Hoeflea sp. 108: one gene and its partner. Each later gene encodes a partner of the first gene's protein in a complex. Links are inferred from orthologs where the notes say so. Each region holds a gene or a part of one and is shown on either strand. Other genes may lie near its edges.

Region 1 (3,956 bases):
AGTGTCGAGCGGCCCCAGTTGAAGACGGTCGAATAGGTCGGATAGCCGAGATTGTTGAAGGCAGCACTCGACACGAAGATCGCGCCGTTGAACAGGAAGCTGCCGGCAGCAAAGAGGCAGAAGAACACGACCAGATCGCGCGCCACGCCATGCACGCCGAAGGCGCTGGCAATGGGATGGGCGAAGGCGGCGAGCAATGCCCAGACCACAAGCACGTAGCCGATGGTGAAGAGCAGGCTGTCGCGCATGGTAGATGTCAGGCGATCGAATTTGCGCGCGCCGTAGTTCTGCCCGAGGATCGGCCCGACCGCGCCGGACAGCGCGAAGATGACGCCGAAAGCGACCGGCACCAGCCGGCCGATGATCGCCCAGCCGGCCACCGCCTGGTCGCCGAAGGCGGCGATCTCGATTGTCACGAAGGCGTTGCCGACGGGGGTGGCGACCTGCGTCAGCATCGCCGGCAGGCCGATGGCGAAGAAGGGCTTCACCGCCGCACGCAGTTCGGTCAGGTCAGGCAGCTTGATCAACTTGTGCACGACATGGGCGCCATGAAGCCCGATGGCGAGCATCACGCAGCGCGAAAGGGCGGTGGAAATGGCCGCACCGTCGAGGCCGAGATCGAAGCCGAAGATCAGCAGCGGGTCGAAGATCGCCGCGGCGACGCCTGCACCGAGCGTCACATACATGGCCCGGCGTGCGTCACCGACGCCGCGCAGGATTCCTGTGGCGCACATGCCGAGCGCCATGATCGGGAAAGACGGCATGACGATCTGCAGGAAGCGGGTGGAGAGATCGAGTGTCGCCCCTGTTGCGCCGAGCATCGAAAGCAGCGGGCGCAGGAACGGCATCGTAGCGACCGTGACCAGAAGCGTGGCGAGCCCCATGAACACCATCGAGGCGCCGCCCATGCGTGCTGCTTCCTCGCGCTGGCCGCGCCCGAGGCAGCGGGCAACGAGTGCGCCGCAGGCGATGGTGAAGCCTATGGAAATCGAGACGGTGAAGAACAGCAGTGTCGAAGCAAAACCGACGGCGGCGGCCAATTCCTCGATGCCGAGCAGGGAAATGTAGAACAGGTTCAGCGCGTCGACGATGAAGATGGCGATCAGCCCAACCGAACCGGTCGCCGTCATCACGATGACGTGTCGCATGGTCGAACCGGTGGTGAATTTGGCCGGCATTGCGGCCTGCGGCTGACTGGACATGCTGATTTCCCAATGAATTCGACGGCGAGAAGCCGCTGCGAGGCCGTTTGACCACGCGTCCGCCCATTGCACAAGGCGGTCAGGGACAATAGATGGGTGGTACAGGCCATGCGCCCCGGGTGCCGGAAGCGCCGCAAGCAATCGGAACACGCTCATGAACGATACCAACGACGCCGCGAAACTGGCCGACCGGGTGGCGAGCCTCGTCGAGGCTGCAAAAAGGGCCGGTGCCGACGCAGCCGATGCGGTGGCGGTGCGTGGACGCTCCACCAGTGTTTCGGTGCGTCTCGGCAAGGTCGAGGGCACCGAATCGTCCGAGAGCGAGGATGTTTCGCTCCGTGTCTTCGTTGGCAAGCGGGTAGCGAGTGTCTCCGCCAACGCCTCGTCTGACCCGAAGACGTTGGCCGAGCGTGCGGTGGCCATGGCCAGGGTGTCGCCGGAAGATCCTTTCCAGGGACTGGCCGATGCGTCGCAGCTGGCCAAGTCGCAGGTCGATCTCGACCTGTTCGACGCAACTGTGGTTCCCGCCGAGCAGCTCAAGGAAGATGCGCTTGCGGCCGAGGAAGCCGCTCTTGCCGTCAAGGGCGTGACCAATTCGTCCGGCGCGGGCGCGGCCTCCGGACTGGGCGGCATGGTGCTTGCGACGTCGCATGGCTTCGTCGGCCATTATGTCGGCTCGCGCTTTTCACGCTCTGCCAGCGTCATTGCCGGCGAGGGCACGGCCATGGAGCGCGACTATGAATATTCCTCGCGTCCCCATTTTGCCGATCTGGACGCCGCCGATGAAATTGGCCGCAAGGCAGGTGAGCGCGCTGTCAAGCGACTGAACGCGCGCAAGGCGGCCACCGGCCCGGTCGATGTCGTTTTCGACCCCCGTGTCGCCCGTGGCATCGCTGGCCACCTTGCCGGCGCGATCAATGGCGCATCCGTTGCCCGCAAGACCAGCTTCCTGCGCGACATGATGGGCAAGCAGGTGGCATCTGCCGCAATCACGGCAGTCGACGAACCGCTGAAGCGCCGTGGCCAGGCATCGCGTCCCTTCGACGGCGAGGGCGTCGAGGGCTCGACGCTGAAGATGGTCGAGAACGGCGTGCTCAATCACTGGTTCCTGTCGACGTCGGCGGCCCGCGAACTCGGTCTCGTCACCAACGGCCGCGGCGTTCGTGGTGGCTCGTCTGTTTCGCCGTCTTCGACCAATTTCTCCATCGAGCCCGGCGACAGGTCGCCCGAGGAGCTGATCCGTTCGCTGAAGAGCGGCTTCTACGTGACCGAGGTCTTCGGCCAGGGCGTCGATATGGTGACCGGCGAATACAGCCGTGGTGCTTCGGGTTTCTGGATCGAGAATGGCGAGCTTGCCTGGCCGGTGTCGGAGGTGACGATCGCCTCCAACCTGAAGGACATGTTCCTGCGCATGGTGCCGGCAAGCGACCTCGATCGCAACTATGGCACGGCGGCGCCGACCCTGCTGATCGAAGGCATGACCCTTGCCGGAAACTGAGATCGCAGACAAAGCCGACATCCTTGCCGACCTCGAACTGCTGCGCGATGCGGCAGCCGAGGCGGGTCGTATCGCCATGCGCTATTTCCGCAAGAGCCCGGAGGTGTGGTTCAAGGGCGGCAACTCGCCGGTCAGCGAAGCCGATTATGCCGCCGACCGCTACCTGCGCGAAACGCTGATGGCGGCGAGGCCCGATTATGGCTGGCTGTCGGAAGAGACCGCCGACAGTCTTGACCGCCTGAAAGCCCGCCGCACCTTCGTCGTCGATCCCATCGATGGCACGCGCGGCTTTGTCGAGGGCAGGACCGCCTGGTGCGTCAGTGCCGCGGTGGTCGAGAATGGCCGCTCGCTGGTTGGTGTGCTCGAATGTCCGGCGCGTGAAGAGACCTATTGGGCGACATCGGGTGGCGGCGCCTGGCTCAATGGCCGCCGGATTGCTGTTCGTGCTGCCGGTGAACGGCTCAGCATCGCCGGGCCCAAGCCGATGATCGACCGACTGCCCGAGGAGTGGCAGGTCAGGCTCGACCGCGAGGCCTACATTCCTTCGCTTGCCTATCGCGTCGCCAAGATTGCCAGCGGCGCGCTGGATGCCACCTTCGTCAAGCCCAACGCGCATGACTGGGACATTGCCGCCGCCGAGCTTATATTGAGCGAAGCAGGCGGCCGGCTGCTTGACAGCAGCGGGCACTTGCCTGCCTTTGCTGGCGAGAAAATCGTCCATGGGGCGCTGATGGCCGGCAGTGGCGAACTGCTCGACGCCATGGCCGAGGTGATCGCAGCCCACGACGGGCAATAGAAACTGGAAACTGTTCCAAAACGGCCCGCTTTGGTCTAGATCAGGCGGACCCCGCATATGATGAATCAAGGACTGAGATGGCCGAAGAAGACGGTAAGAAGCAGCTTTTGCACCTGGTATTCGGCGGCGAGCTGAAGACGCTGGGCGGCACGGAATTCCGCGACCTCGACGCGCTCGACATCGTCGGCATCTACCCCGACTACAAGTCGGCCGAACTGGCGTGGAAGGCCAAGGCCCAGGCGAGCGTCGACAACGCGCATATGCGCTATTTCGTCGTGCATCTGCACAGGCTGCTGGAGCCGGACGCGAAGGCGGCCGGCAACTGATGGAGCGGTCCCGCATGGCGTCGCCGGCCGTGAGGCCTGCGGCGAAGAAGAAGCGTGCCAAGTCGGCGACCAAGAGTTTCTGGCGCCGCATTCGCGAACCGCTCGCCAAGTCGCGCTTTGCCAAGGGCGCGATC
Region 2 (3,987 bases), 430 kb from region 1 along the record:
GTAGTGCTCGAACCAGGTGATCTGTTCCATGATGCCGGTCGCGGCCGGCTGGAAAGTGGTTTGCCAAGGCGTCGGCTGAGCCGCATAGGCCGCGACGCTGGCAAGGGAAGCAGTCGCCGCGACGGCGCTAGCAAAGATCTTTCTCATCGCCCTCAGTATCTCCCATTTCCGTGCGGGCGTAGCCGCAAGGACATCGTGCCGCTCCGGAATGGGAATCCCGGAGACGTTCGGTGGTTCAAACCATACTCTCTTTATAACCGCAAGGAAGCAGAGGCGTAACTCATGCGGCATTTTTGCGCGCAAGCTCGCGGGCTGGCGCCGCGACCCGTTTGGCGCTAGTTGGTTGTCACGCGCGTGCGGACGAGGCAATTTGCCCGCATGTTTTAAGCTATGCCCAAAAAAGGCGTCGCAATTCGGGCCAAATTGACCCCGAATGAATGGAAAAACCGAGTTAGCAGGATGGCGAAGCGGCCGTCTTGTTATTTACTTGCAGACCGCACGACCTGAATTGTCGTGATTCGCAATGGAGCCGTCATGAAGTCTGGGCTGTTTGGAACCTTGGCGAAGGTGTTGGTCGCTGTCGCCTTCCTGGCACCTGTCAGCGCCGGCGCCCAGCAGCAGCAGAGCGGCACGGTCAAGTCCACCCATGGCGCATGGTCGATCATCTGCGACAGGCCGGCGGGCGCCACCAACGAACAATGCGTGATGATGCAGAACGTCATCGCCGAAGACCGCCCGGAAATGGGCCTTTCGGTGGTCGTGCTGCGCACCGCCGACAACAAGGCCGAAATCCTGCGCGTGCTCGCGCCGCTCGGCGTGCTGCTTCCCAACGGCCTGGGCCTCAATGTCGACCAGAAAGATATCGGCCGCGCCTATTTCGTCCGCTGCTTCCAGGACGGCTGCTATGCCGAGGTGATCCTCGAAAAGCAGCTGCTCGACACGCTGAAGACCGGCAAGTCCGCCACCTTCATCGTCTTCCAGACCCCCGAGGAAGGCATCGGCATCCCCGTCGACCTGACCGGCTTCGCCGAAGGTTTCGCGGCACTGCCGTAAACACCTGGCGCCGGAGACATTGTCCGGAGCCTCCGCGTCGCCTACATCGGGACTAATCAGTTCCCCGTTTCGGAGGCGACGCGCCATGACCACCCTGCTCAGCCAGTTCGACATTTCAGAAGACCGCGTGCGCAAGATCGTCGCCGAGACGATCGAGGGCGCCGATGACGGCGAACTCTTCGTCGAATATCGCGAGGGCGAGGCGCTGATGTTCGACAACGGACGTCTGAAGACCGCCAACTTCAACACCGACCAGGGTTTTGGTTTGCGCGCGGTTGCCGGCGAGGCCACCGGCTACGCCCATTCGAGCGACCTGTCGGAAGCGGCACTGCTGCGCGCTTCGGATGCGGTCTCGGCCGTCAAGGGCGGCTATAGCGGCACGCTCGCCGCTGCTCCGGCCCGCACCAACCGTCATCTCTACGGCGAAGAGAACCCCATCAACTCGCCCGGCTTCGAGGCCAAGGCCAAGCTGTTGCAGGAGATCGACGCCTGGCTGCGCGAAAAGGATCCACGCGTCCGGCAGGTCACCGCCTCGCTCGCCTCGTCCTGGCAGCATGTCGAGATCCTGCGGGGCGACGGCCAGGTGGTGCGCGACATTCGCCCGCTGGTTCGCATGAACGTGTCGGTGATCGTCGGCGACGGCGACCGCCAGGAGAGCGGCTCCTATGGTGCGGGCGGACGCAAGAATTTCGACGAGTTCCTGACCGAAGACAGCTGGCAGACGGCCGCCAGCGAAGCGCTGCGCCAAGCACTGGTCAATCTCGAAGCCATCCCTGCGCCGGCCGGTACCTTCGATATCGTTCTGTCCTCCGGCTGGCCGGGCGTCATGCTGCATGAGGCCGTCGGTCACGGCCTCGAAGGCGACTTCAACCGCAAGAAGACCTCCGCCTTCGCCGGACTTCTGGGCCAGCAGGTCGCAGCCAAGGGCGTCACCGTCGTTGATGACGGCACGATCGCCGAGCGCCGCGGCTCGTTGACGGTCGACGACGAGGGCACGCCCAGCGCCCGCAACGTGCTGATCGAGGACGGCAAGCTGGTCGGCTACATGCAGGACCGGCAGAATGCCCGCCTGATGGGCATGAACGCCACCGGCAACGGCCGCCGCGAATCCTACGCGCACCAGCCGATGCCGCGCATGACCAACACCTACATGACCTCGGGCGACATGACGCCGGAAGAGATCATCGCTTCGGTCAAGAACGGCATCTATGCCGTGTCCTTCGGCGGCGGCCAGGTCGACATCACCTCGGGCAAGTTCGTGTTCGGTTGCACCGAGGCCTACATGATCGAGGACGGCAAGGTGACCCAGCCGATCAAGGGCGCGATGCTGATTGGCAACGGTCCCGACGCCATGCATCGGGTCACCATGGTCGGTAACGACATGAAGCTCGATACCGGCATCGGCATGTGCGGCAAGGCCGGACAGGGCGTGCCGGTCGGCGTCGGCCAGCCACACCTGCGGATGAACCAGATGACCGTCGGCGGCACGCGGGTCTGATCGTTTCGGCGGCGGATCGTCCGCCACGGCGCAGATTCAAGCACTTGGAGCGTCGGTTCGCACGCGCGGCGCCCCAAGCCCTCTGGACCGAATCTCTAAACCAGTATTCAAGAATATCCTGATACATCTGGGGCCGCAGCCGCCGGAGCATTTGCGATGCTTGATAGTGTGCCGATCGGAGCATGGTATGCCGCCAGCCTGGCGGCCGCCATCTTGATTGCCTATCGCATCTATTCGCGGCGGGCGAAGGAACAGGCGCGCCGTTCGTTTGCCGAACGCCGCGCCGCGATCAGCATGCCACAACTCTCGATCGGCGGCGGGCAGGCCAATTCGATCATTCCTTGGGCAATCCAGCAGGCGCGCGGCGACCGGCCGTTCTCGCCGGACAGGCTGACGCGCGAGGAGGCCCGTCTTGCCGAACTTGCCCAGGCGGCCATAACACTCGACGATCGCTCGTTCCGGGCAGCCTGCCGCACCGTTTCCGAGAGCGAGCGGATGATCCTCGAATATATCAGGAGGATGGTCGGCGAGGATTCCAGCGTCACGCTGGATCAACCTGTAAGCGACGAGCCGGATGCGCGGACAAGCCATGCGGTCGTGCCGCTAACGGACAGCGCTCAGTTGACGACGCAGGCACAGCCCCCGGAAGGCCACGCCGCGCAACTGTTCAAGCCGGTCGACCAGATCGGCGAATGGCTGCCGGGCAACGGCGACCCGGATCTCTGGCACCTGCTTGCCGGTGGACTGAGCTTCGACCACGGCGCAACGCTCGACATCATCGACTGGATCGTCAGGCAGCCGGATTGCGACCGCGCCACCGCGGCGCTGACCATTGCCCACATCGGGGCCTATGCCTACAAGCAACTGGAGACCATGGAGCAGAACGAAGACTGGTCCCATCATGTTCAGGCAATCGTCAGGACGGTCTGCGAGCGCTCCGAAGTCGGGTTGTATCCCATTTCCCGCCTCAATCTCTCCTGCGTCGGCCATGACAACGACCAGCGTGCGACCCTCGACATGCTGGTGCGTCGCGCAGCCGAACTCGACGCGCGAGGACACATTGTTCCGTGGCCGCAGCCGGTCCATCTGCTTTCGACACCGTTCGAGGGACGCGACGCGCTTTCGACGCATTATGAGGTCCGTGAAGACGGGCTCTATCTCGTCCGCTGAGAGGTTTTCTCAGATCAGCGTCGGCGCTTCAGCTTCTCCAGCAATGCCACCGCTTCGACATGATGCGACCAGAGGAACTGGTCGATGGGCGTGACGCTCTTCAGCGTGTAACCGCCGTCGATCAGAATACTGAGATCCCGCGCGAGCGTCGCCGGATTGCACGACACAGCCGCGACATAAGGCACGTCGGACCGGGCGATCTGCTTGCACTGGTCTTCCGCCCCTGCCCTCGGCGGATCGAAGGCGATACCGTCGAAGGCATTGAG

Evidence for each region.
Region 2: the proteins of B015_RS0108195 (region 1) and tldD are in contact, whole or in part, in a solved structure (PDB 5NJ9), measured with the Escherichia coli proteins. The link is inferred for Hoeflea sp. 108 from one-to-one orthologs.

Annotation. Positions count from the first base shown.
Region 1 is NZ_KB890024.1:1,681,321-1,685,276, forward strand. What follows is about bases 595-3,528. They hold B015_RS0108195 (TldD/PmbA family protein), read left to right. Parts: upstream 595-1,356; coding sequence 1,357-2,700; downstream 2,701-3,528. Other genes in these bases: B015_RS0108190 (MATE family efflux transporter), read right to left, coding at 595-1,202; B015_RS0108200 (3'(2'),5'-bisphosphate nucleotidase CysQ), read left to right, coding at 2,687-3,496. In the rest of the region: more of B015_RS0108190, read right to left, coding at 1-594; B015_RS0108205 (DUF4170 domain-containing protein), read left to right, coding at 3,574-3,822; B015_RS0108210 (lysophospholipid acyltransferase family protein), read left to right, coding at 3,837-3,956.
Region 2 is NZ_KB890024.1:1,253,316-1,257,302, reverse strand. What follows is about bases 380-3,344. They hold tldD (metalloprotease TldD), read left to right. Parts: upstream 380-1,138; coding sequence 1,139-2,551; downstream 2,552-3,344. Other genes in these bases: B015_RS0106190 (DUF4274 domain-containing protein), read left to right, coding at 2,708-3,344; B015_RS0106200 (invasion associated locus B family protein), read left to right, coding at 535-1,053. Outside these bases: coxB (cytochrome c oxidase subunit II), read right to left, coding at 1-147; more of B015_RS0106190, read left to right, coding at 3,345-3,721; B015_RS0106185 (class I SAM-dependent RNA methyltransferase), read right to left, coding at 3,736-3,987. UniProt on the Escherichia coli protein: Metalloprotease involved in CcdA degradation. Suppresses the inhibitory activity of the carbon storage regulator (CsrA).